Regions from separate parts of the Paenibacillus sp. DCT19 genome, predicted to be linked through region 3. Evidence: predicted binding sites of a transcription regulator. Region 3 holds the regulator's gene; each other region holds the start of a gene.
What was found. The regulator Rex, encoded in region 3, represses fermentation and respiration genes when NADH is low (regulators of the CRP and FNR family bind a similar motif). The targets are predictions, from matches to a motif close to TTGTGAAATATTTCACAA.

Region 1 (3,505 bases), 1.3 Mb from region 3:
TAATCTTTGATCGTATGAATCATGGAAGCAGAGATAATCTGTGTCACTTCGCCCCATGATGCACGAACTAGTCCGCCTTTACCGCGTACCGATTTGTACCTTTTTACTTTGACCGGATCATTCGCAATACTTGACCATGCCTGTACGGGATCACCATAAGTTTTTAGAGCGTCACGCCACATTTCCAGCAGGGCACCACGCACGTAAGGGTACCTCACACGCAAAGGGCTATATAAATACCATGAGAAGCTTGCTCCACGCGGGCATCCACGTGGTTCAAAATCAGGCATATCCGGCCCGGTAGAGGGATAATCCGTCGCCTGCGTTTCCCACGTCACGATGCCGTCTTTCACATAAATCTGCCAGCTGCATGAACCCGTGCAGTTAACACCATGTGTGGAACGCACCACTTTATCATGCTGCCAGCGGCGACGATACACGTCCTCCCAGTCCCGGTTTACCGGGGACATCTCACTCCAGCCTTCCGCGTTTTTTTCACGTTTGGCAAAATACTTCAGTTTGCCCATCCAGGGCATGCTTTTGCTGCTCATTGTTGTCCTCCCACAAATGTGACCTGTTGATGCGATACCGCACCTGAAATTAAGATCGAGATTAAACTGAATTCGAAGCTGCTCTTGCTATCCTCCGATCTGCGACATATGCCGCAGCGTAGGTGTTCCGTCAATCTGTTGCCCTTTTAAGGCTTTTACCATGTCATGAGTTTCGGGTTTGGAGCCGAGCGCCTTGTAAAACAGATCCTGCACCGCCTTGTCGTTGCCAACAAGTGGGCGAACATTGTACTCATCCGACCAGTACAGACACGGTTTAATGTTGCCGTCGGCTGTTAACCGGAGCCTGTTGCAGCTACCACAGAAATGACTGCTGACGGGATGAATCAGACCAAACGTTCCAGCGGCTCCAGCAATTCGGTAACTGTCTGCTGGACCATTGCCGTACACATCACCGCAGCTTTCGTAGTTCCATTTAGCTCCACAAGTCTTCAGCACATGTTCAAGCGGCAAATAACTCGACTTCCAGCTGCTCCCACTATCACCGATGGGCATGTACTCGATAAATCGAATATCAATTGGATCCTCCAGTGTCATGCGCAGAAAATCCTCCACCTCATCGTCATTTACACCTTTCATCAGAACAACATTTAGCTTGATGGGCTGAAATCCAGCCTTTTGACTGGCTTTGATGCCCTCCAGCACACGATGTACCTTACCGCCTCGTGTAATGCTTGCAAATCGCTCCGGCTTGAGTGAATCCAAGCTAATGTTGACCCGAGTTAACCCCGCTGACTTTAGTCGATCCGCATAAGCTGCCAAATAGATGCCATTGGTTGTCAATGCAATATCCTCAATCCCTGGAATAGCGGATAACATTGCAATCAATTGATCCAGCCCCTTGCGAACCAGAGGTTCTCCCCAGTCAAACGCAATTTCCGAATACCCAGTGGAGCAAGCGCCTTGACGATCGACGTGATTTCTTCATAAGACAGGATTCGTTCTGTCGGTTCAAACTGCATTCCTTCTTCTGGCATGCAATATAAACAGCGCAGATTGCAACGATCTGTAACCGAAATCCGCAAGTAGTCATGAACTCTTCCGAACGGATCCATTAATTTTGATTCCATACACGTACCTCCCTTCTCTAGGGTGCTGTCTATATTCGGCTGAAGGAGGAAACATGCTTCCTCTCATCAATTGTCATCTTGGTGCTAAATATAAGGATGTCTAGCTCGCCTAACTGTGCAAAATATCACAAGAAGTGAAACATAGCGCACACTTGCACATTTATAAAATCGTCGCAATCCCTTTCCAAACAGGATTCTCGTTTAAATAAGGCAAGATTATGACAATAGGAAATGTGAGCCTGCTCACACAGCCCCTTCTTATCGTTTTCTATAATCAAATTGCAGCACCACACTAACCCACTTGGAGGAATGAATCATGAACACATATGCAGCTACTATTAATGCCACTGAGTATCCACCTCATCTGAAACATAAAATCATTTTCGAAACATTTGATCAATTGCAGCCGGAAGAATCAATGCTCCTTATTAATGATCACGATCCGAAACCTTTGCGATTCCAGTTCCAATCTACACATCCTGAAGGCTTCGATTGGGAGTACATTGAACAAGGACCTACAACCTTCCAGGTCAAAATCAGCAAACGATAGATTGGAGATGAGCAGCCATGCCGCAAGTTGATATCATAAATGACACCACACTTCGCATCACGCTTCGGCTGGAAGATGCGATGACCATGATTCAGATGGCGCAACAGAATCAAGCGGAATATGCACACGAGATCATTACGATTTATGAAAAAATGCCGGTATTCGAATATACACACTTTTGTTTTTACGCCTATGACAGTGCGAGACTTTTTGAGCGATTGCTCGATATGGATCCTAAGGCATACCTGTCCTTCTCTCTGGATGCACCGGAGTCATTCTTTTATGCGCTGTATGGCGGAATGGCTGCTCTATATGAGTCATCACAACACTTGCTCGAACAGGCGAATGTAGCGGGTACAGGATCGGATGTGAACGCACATGTCTCGAGCTGATGTCAATATTATTGAATTGGATGTACGGCCTCATTTAAGTAAGAAGCTGGAGCCATTTCAACTCATTATGGATACGGTAAAAGGTCTGCATCCTGAAGATGTATTTGTACTTCATGCCCCATTTAAGCCAACGCCGCTACTTGGCATTCTCAAATTGAAAGGGTACTCCAACTCTTCTGAACGAATGAGCTCGGATCACTGGGTCACCACTTTCATTCACAAGAAAAACAAAAAAGGCGCAAATGTATTATCTGCGCAGCAGCTTGAAAATGTTGAGTCTACTCTTGATGTGTCGCCAGCATCAGATGAAGAAGCATGTCTAGGGCGACCTGAAGGAGTTACCGTTGCAATGAAAGGTGAAGAACAGCCAAAATCTGCAACCATAATGCTTGATAATCGCGGATTAGAACCGCCACAACCGATGATGCGCACGCTTGCTGCACTCGAGCGTTGCAACCCTGGAGATGTTGTTCTCATTCACAACGATCGCGTTCCCGTGTTCTTAATAGAAGAGTTAAACAATTTGGGTTGTCCATATACGGTTGAGGATCAAGCGGACGGTACGGCGAAAGTCAGAATTGAAAAAGGGTAAGGAGGCGAAAGCCATGTCCAGGTTGCCGTTTCTTTTTATCATCACGGGCATCTTCGGATTTGTTATGTATCACGCCTTCTCCCTGCTCTCGCTAACAGGCTGGCTTGGTGATGAATTAAGAGGCCCTGAAGGCTGGTTTCACGCTCACCTCTTTGTTCTGGGGTGGGCAACCATGCTTGCTATGGGTGCGATATATCAATTGATCCACGTAATTCTGCAATCTAATATCTACAGTCTGCTGCTGGGCTACTGTCATTACTTCTTCTTCACCATCGGGCTTACTGGTATGTTATATGGTTTCATCCGTGGAGATGTTCATTGGATTGCCGGTT
Region 2 (3,505 bases), 180 kb from region 3:
AATTCAGGTCCTACTTGTGCTCCAGACTTCTCGTCACGACCACCATTGATTGCGTACAAGAGAGCTTTCGCCAGGTTCGCACGAGCACCGAAGAATTGCATTTGTTTCCCGATCTTCATTGCAGATACACAACAAGCAATACCGTAATCATCGCCATAGATCGGACGCATCAGATCGTCATTCTCATATTGAATCGAGCTCGTTTCGATAGATACTTTACTGCAATATTCTTTGAATGCTTCCGGCAGTTTAGTGGACCAGAGTACAGTCAGGTTTGGCTCCGGTGCAGGTCCCAGGTTATGCAGCGTGTGCAGGAAGCGGAAGCTGTTTTTCGTTACACGTGTCTCACCATTTACGGACATCCCGCCGATGGACTCGGTTACCCATGTTGGGTCTCCACTGAACAGTTCGTTATAGTCCGGCGTACGCAGGAATTTCACGATCCGCAGTTTCATAACAAAATGGTCAACCAGCTCTTGAGCCTGCTCTTCGGTCAGAATGCCTTCTTGCAGATCACGTTCAATGTAGATATCCAGGAAGGATGATACACGTCCCAGTGACATTGCAGCACCGTTCTGCTCTTTGATCGCTGCCAGGTAACCGAAGTACAACCATTGGAACGCTTCTTTGGCTGTTGTTGCTGGCAAGGAAATATCGAAACCGTGCATTTCGCCCAATTGTTTCAGTTCTTGCAAGGCACGAATCTGCTCAGACAACTCTTCACGCAGACGGATAACATCTTCATCGATAATATCCACTTCCAAGGCGTTCAATTCGCCTTTTTTGTTACGAATTAGGAAGTCTACACCGTACAACGCTACCCGGCGGTAGTCCCCGATGATCCGGCCACGACCATAAGCATCTGGTAAACCTGTAATGATCCCTGCTTTACGCGCTGCACGCATCTCGGAAGTATAAGCGTCGAATACACCTTGGTTATGTGTTTTACGAATGTTTGTAAATATATCAATGACACCTTGAGGCATTTCGAAGCCATATGCTTCACATGCATCAATCATCATGCGAATTCCGCCGAATGGCTGAATGGAACGTTTGAATGGAGCATCGGTCTGAACGCCGACAATTTGCTCTTTGGATTGATCCAGATATCCTGGTTGGTGAGAAGTAATTGTTGCAGGCGTATTAACGTCTACGTCAAGGACACCACCGTTATCCCGTTCTTTTTTGGTTAGATCAGATACGATATCCCACAACTCTTTTGTATTCTGGGTTGCACCTTCAAGAAATGCTTCATCGCCATAATATGGAGACAAATTGTGTTCCAAAAAGTCATTCACATTAACGGTTTTAGTCCAAGTTCCTTTGGTAAAGTTTCTCCAGCCTGTTTGTTGTTTGACATCTTTTTCGATCACCGACATCGTAATCCCTCCACTAATTTGGATTTCTGGACACATAACATGCTGCGTCTTCGTATCATTGTGTGTCCAGAGCCGCGATTAATGTGAATTGTTTCACATAAACCGGAACACGTTCTCTCTACTTGGGAACCGGAACCGCGGAATGAATGTTTTTCTTACATTTTCAGTATACGTCTTGGCGATTTCATCATCTGTGATTTTTATCACAAAGTAAGTGAACTAACGCACTCCACCTGCGGTGTGTCATGTTGAACCGTGGGAAATGGTTCACACTGGCCACTCCGCGGACAGAACAACCTTCCGATCGCTGTTATTCCCGGATTTTTCAATTTACTTTCTCAAAGGTGAAAATCCGGGAATAGCTTATGCTTCCGATGTAGCTTTTTTTCAGAAAGCTTTCAGGCGAGCGCTTCGCTTCTTCAGGTTTTTTCTGTCCTCTCCGTTAACGTGTGAACGGGTGGTTCAAACTGCCACATCACGGATTCCGTGTTGCATTTTTAAAAGATGGGCGGCTCCTCCTCGATTTGGAGCCGAAACATGAAGTGATAAGTTCCTGAAAAAGCGAGGGCTTCGCTCCTCCGTTTTTCTGCCCACCTCCTTTCCCTGCGAACCTTTGGTTCTCCTTGCTACAACCCGGACTCCTTGTTGCATCTTTTCTGGAGCCGAAACATGAAGTGATAAGTTCCTGAAAAAGCAGGGGCTTCGCTCCTCTGTTTTTCTGCCCATCTCCTTTCCCTGTGAACCTTTGGTTCTCCTTGCTACAACGCGGACTCCTTGTTGCATCTTTTCTGGAGCCAAAACATGAAGTGATAAGTTCCTGAAAAAGCGGGAGCTTCGCTCCTCCGTTTTTCTGCCCACCTCCTTTCCCTCCCAACCTTCGGTTCTACCTGCTATAGCACGGATTACGTGTTCCTCAAAACATACGGCAATCGGGGCTCCCCATTTTGGGGAACCCTGAACCTATTGCCATCCTCAACAAGCTGTTGCATGTTTCGGAAGATTATTATTATTCGAATTTACCGTAGAATGCGTTGCGGTATACATCTGCTAATTCGGTTACCAGCGGCAGCTTCGGATTCGCAGTTGTACATTGGTCTTCGAAGGCACGATCAGCCAGGTAATCTACATGTGCTTCGAAATCTTTTGCATCAAATCCGATCTCTTGGAACGATTCCTCGATACCCAATGTTTTGTTCATTTTGCGGATAGCGTTGATTAAGCTGTTAACCCCTTCTTCGGTTGTGCGAGCAGGCAATCCGAGAATGCGGGCAATTTCGGCATATCGCTCATCTGCCACAAAGTGCGAGTATTTCGGGAACGATGCGAATTTGGTCGGTTTTTTCGCGTTGTATCGAATAACGTGTGGCATCAAAATCGCATTGGTACGTCCGTGGGCTGTATGGTACTGACCGCCCCATTTGTGCGCCAAGCTGTGGTTGATACCCAAGAATGCGTTGGCAAATGCCATACCTGCAATCGTTGAAGCATTATGCATTTTCTCACGTGCCAGTTTGTCGCCTTGTAATGCTGATTGCTCCAAATACTGGAACACCAGTTGAATGGCTTTGATTGCTAATCCATCCGTATAGTCATTCGCCATAACAGATACATAAGCTTCAATCGCATGTGTCAGTACGTCCATACCTGTGTCAGCTACAGCTGTTCTAGGCAGCGAGTATACAAACTCAGGGTCAACGATCGCCACGTCAGGAGTCAGCTCATAGTCAGCCAGTGGATATTTGGTGTTTCCTAGATTTTTATCCGTGATAACAGCAAATGATGTTACTTCCGATCCTGTGCCCGATGTTGTTGGGATCGCCACAAATTTTGCTTTTACGCCAAGTCTAGGATATTTGTAGATCCGTTTACGGATATCCATGAATTTTTGCTTCAGATCATTAAAGTCTGTGTCTGGATATTCATAGAACAACCACATCGCTTTGGCAGCATCCATTGGTGATCCGCCACCGAGAGCGATAATGCAGTCCGGTTGGAAGCGACGCATCATTTCGGTTCCGCGATCTACAGTCGTTGTGGATGGATCCGGCTCAACATCCGAGAACACTTCAATGGCTACCGGCATTTGGCGTTGACGCAGATAGTGCTCTACCTTTTCCACATAACCC
Region 3 (3,505 bases):
TATGCGGATAGAAATGAGCCTGTTCAATGTTGAGGGCGATAAAATCGGCCTTCATCCCTACTTCTAATAGACCCGTGTCATCTAAGAAAATAGACTTAGCGCCGTAAGCTGTCCCTAACAAAAGAGCTTCTCCAGCGGGTACAGCGGTTGGATCACCCGATACTCCTTTATGAATAAGTGCTGCCAGTCTCATCTCTTCAAACATATCCAGGTTGTTGTTGCTTGCAGGGCCATCCGTTCCCAAGGATACCATCACACCGGCTTTTAGAAGATCCGGTACACGAGCGACACCCGAAGCAAGCTTCAAGTTACTACCCGGATTATGGGAGACTGCAACATGATTTCGAGCCAAAATTTCAATTTCCTCGTCATTCAAATGTACGGCATGAGCTACGAGGGAAGGACGGGAGAAGAATCCCAGTTTCTCCAGATGAGCTACAGGACGAAGTCCATAATCCGTTACATTTTGCTCCACTTCTCGGATCGTTTCTGACATGTGTGTATGCAGAGGCAGATTCAAGTCGTGTGCAACTTGTACAAGCTTCTCTATGTAATCTGGCGGACAAGTGTACGGAGCGTGTGGGGAGATTACCGTGGTGATGCGGCCATCCGCTTGTCCATGCCATTCACGGGCAAATGCAGCCGACTCTTCCAACTTACGCATCTGCTCTTCTTCTGAACACAGGCCAATAACACCACGAGCTAGGGAAGCACGAATCCCGGATTGTTCTACCACTTTAGCCACTTGATCCATATGATCATACATATCGAGGAAAGCCGTCGTTCCGCCTTTGAGCATTTCTAATACGGACAGGGATGATCCCCAGTACACATCTTCAGCTGTCATTTTCGCTTCCATAGGCCACATTTTTTCTTGCAGCCATACTTGCAGAGCTAGATCATCGCCGTGCCCTCTAAGCAAAGACATTGCTGCATGACCATGCGTATTGATCAGACCCGGTAGGAAAAGAAGTCCTTTTCCATCCACTTTAGGCAGGTTCTCGTCCCCTTCCGGCAACGTCTCACCAATATGCACAATCTTATCATTTTCCACAACCATATAGCCTTGAACGACTTTCCAGTCCAAACCACTGTTTACGGCAAATTTGCCGTTATGAATAACCCATTTATTTGTTGTCATCTTCCTCGTCGTCCTTTCCATTCTCCAGGTAATAAGCTAGGCTGAGCAGATCCGTCGTAAAATCAGCATGATGAATGCGAATATGCGGCGGCGTTTTCAAAATCGTTGGTGCAAAATTAAGTATAGCCTCGATACCCGATTCAACCAGTTGATCAGCTACATTTTGAGCTTCTGTATCTGGAACTGTAATGATGCCGATTCGAATATTATCCTTTTGGACAGAATCTGATAATTCATTCATCGGTTGCACTTTCAGGCTATTAATCTGAGTACCGATTTTGGGTTCGTATGCATCAAACACGGCAACGATCTTCATGTTGTCTTTTAAGTAAGCATTGTAATTGGACAAGGCGTGCCCAAGGTTACCCGCACCCACCAATGCCACGTTGATTTGCTGATCAATCTTCAGAATATGGCGAATCTTCTCGATTAAGTAGGAAACGTCGTAACCAATGCCTTTGCGACCAAAATCACCAAAGTAGGCTAGATCCTTCCGAATCTGAGCTGGATTAAGATCCAAGCGCAGTCCTAGTTCTTGAGAAGAAACCGTAGTAACCTCGCGTTGACTCAATTCACTCAAATAGCGCAAGTAAACTGGCAAACGCCGCACTACCGCTTCTGATATTTTATCTGATTTCATTCGTTTACTCCCCTTTACCAATGTGACCCTGTAAATAGATTAAATAGGAGGCATCCTCGTATCCATACATGACGGTTTACCTGGACAGGATGCCTCAATGATATACATGATGATAGCGGTAACCTTTGTTCCTCAATGATTGAATCTAATAAATTTTACAACTAATTGCATTCATGGTGCAATGCTTGTGCGTATAGCACTGCTTCCGAAGCTTATTCAGTAGGTTGGTCTAACCACTCACGAATTCGTGGAACCATCTGTTCGGTGAGCATATGCTCCATTTTGGGACCTGGTAATGAATATAAGAAATACTTACCATAATACGCTTCAATGACTCGTGTATCGTATACAATGACGATGCCTCTGTCCTTCGCTGTGCGTACAAGTCTTCCGAACCCCTGCTTGAAACGAATAACAGCCTGTGGCACAGATAATTTCATAAATGGATTTTTCTTTTGTTGTTGCAACAGCTCGCTTTTCGCTTCCAGAAGTGGATGATTCGGCGGCTGGAACGGCAATCTAACAATAGCTAGACAGGTGAGTGCATCCCCTGGAATATCTACACCTTCCCAGAAACTGCTCGTACCCAAAAGCACAGTTGCCTTCGCGTCTTGGAAGCGGCGTGTGAGCTTCGAACGACTACCACTATCCACCCCTTGACCGAGCAGCGAGATATCGTTGCCAGCCAAGGCCTCCTTCAGCGGATCATACACTTGTCTCAACATCCGATACGACGTGAAGAGTACCATCATCCGTCCACGCGTCGCAATGGCAGTTTCAGCTAGTGAATGCACCAACATATCAACAAAGTGTGCATCCCTACGCTGCCTTTTACACTTGGGAAATCACGCGGAATGACAAGCAATGCCTGATCCCGATAACGGAACGGGGACGGCAGCAAGGACGTAAGCAGGCGGTTATGGTCTGCTGCTTCCTGCAGTCCTAATTGCTCAATCATAAATTGGAATGACTTATCTACAGAAAGGGTAGCTGAAGTCAGAACGACGCTTTTCTTTTTGTCAAAAAATAATTCCTTCAGTTGTGCGCTGACATCTACAGGAACCGCATAGAGCTGTAGCGATTTACTTCGGAATTGCCCACTTGCTTCCATCCAATAGACGGTGTTGGCATCATCCATTCGCATGAAGAAGCGTAGATTTTCTTTGAGTAAGGCCAGATCTTTCAGAAGACCTGTAATATCCGTAATCAAGCTATCGGCTTGATAGTCATCTTGTTCTTCCTTGATCTCAAGTAACAGCTTATCGCCCTTGCGAATTAAGTCACCTAACGTTACGTATATTTGATTTTCATCCTCTTGTAGCGCCTTCCACTTATCTGGCTTCATTGACGGCTTCAATCGAAGAGAGAATTGGCTCGTCTCCCCTGGAGAAGCATCAGTGCGCTCAGGAAGAAGATTAAATAAAGACTCGCTCAATCTGTCCCACATGTCCTTGACTTCAACCGCAAGCGGGAACATCTGATCGATAGCTGAGCCCCATTGTACTGATTTTTCATGGCTTGATAGCTGGGAGCGAAGCATAGGTAATTGGCCATTACGGCTATCTTTAAACAGACGTGTGAGCGTATGAACCATCGTGAAATATTTCATATGCAAGCCTAAATGTTTGCCTGCTACATCCTCCAGATGATGAGCCTCATCAATAACAAGACTTTCATACGCAGGAAGAAGTTGATGACTTGCTTTCACATCGGTAAACAATTTG

Region 1: a site for Rex is predicted at 1,753-1,770, ahead of DMB88_RS12715 (DUF2249 domain-containing protein). Genes of this name have one in related genera too.
Region 2: a site for Rex is predicted at 1,461-1,478, ahead of pflB (formate C-acetyltransferase). Genes of this name have one in related genera too.

Annotation. Positions count from the first base shown of each region.
Region 1 is NZ_CP029639.1:2,791,957-2,795,461, reverse strand. Features, by position in the region: gene DMB88_RS12725 (nitrate reductase subunit alpha) at 1-551, opposite strand, end outside; gene DMB88_RS31075 (GTP 3',8-cyclase MoaA family protein) at 639-1,064, opposite strand; partial or broken gene DMB88_RS31070 (radical SAM protein) at 1,164-1,531, opposite strand; gene DMB88_RS12715 (DUF2249 domain-containing protein) at 1,956-2,189, shown strand; gene DMB88_RS12710 (hypothetical protein) at 2,207-2,581, shown strand; gene DMB88_RS12705 (DUF2249 domain-containing protein) at 2,568-3,173, shown strand; gene DMB88_RS12700 (hypothetical protein) at 3,187-3,505, shown strand, end outside.
Region 2 is NZ_CP029639.1:4,256,821-4,260,325, forward strand. Features, by position in the region: gene pflB (formate C-acetyltransferase) at 1-1,379, opposite strand, end outside; gene DMB88_RS19330 (hypothetical protein) at 1,842-2,237, opposite strand; gene adhE (bifunctional acetaldehyde-CoA/alcohol dehydrogenase) at 2,386-3,505, opposite strand, start outside.
Region 3 is NZ_CP029639.1:4,075,590-4,079,094, forward strand. Features, by position in the region: gene DMB88_RS18380 (amidohydrolase) at 1-1,141, opposite strand, end outside; gene DMB88_RS18385 (redox-sensing transcriptional repressor Rex) at 1,128-1,781, opposite strand; partial or broken gene dinG (ATP-dependent DNA helicase DinG) at 1,994-3,505, opposite strand, start outside.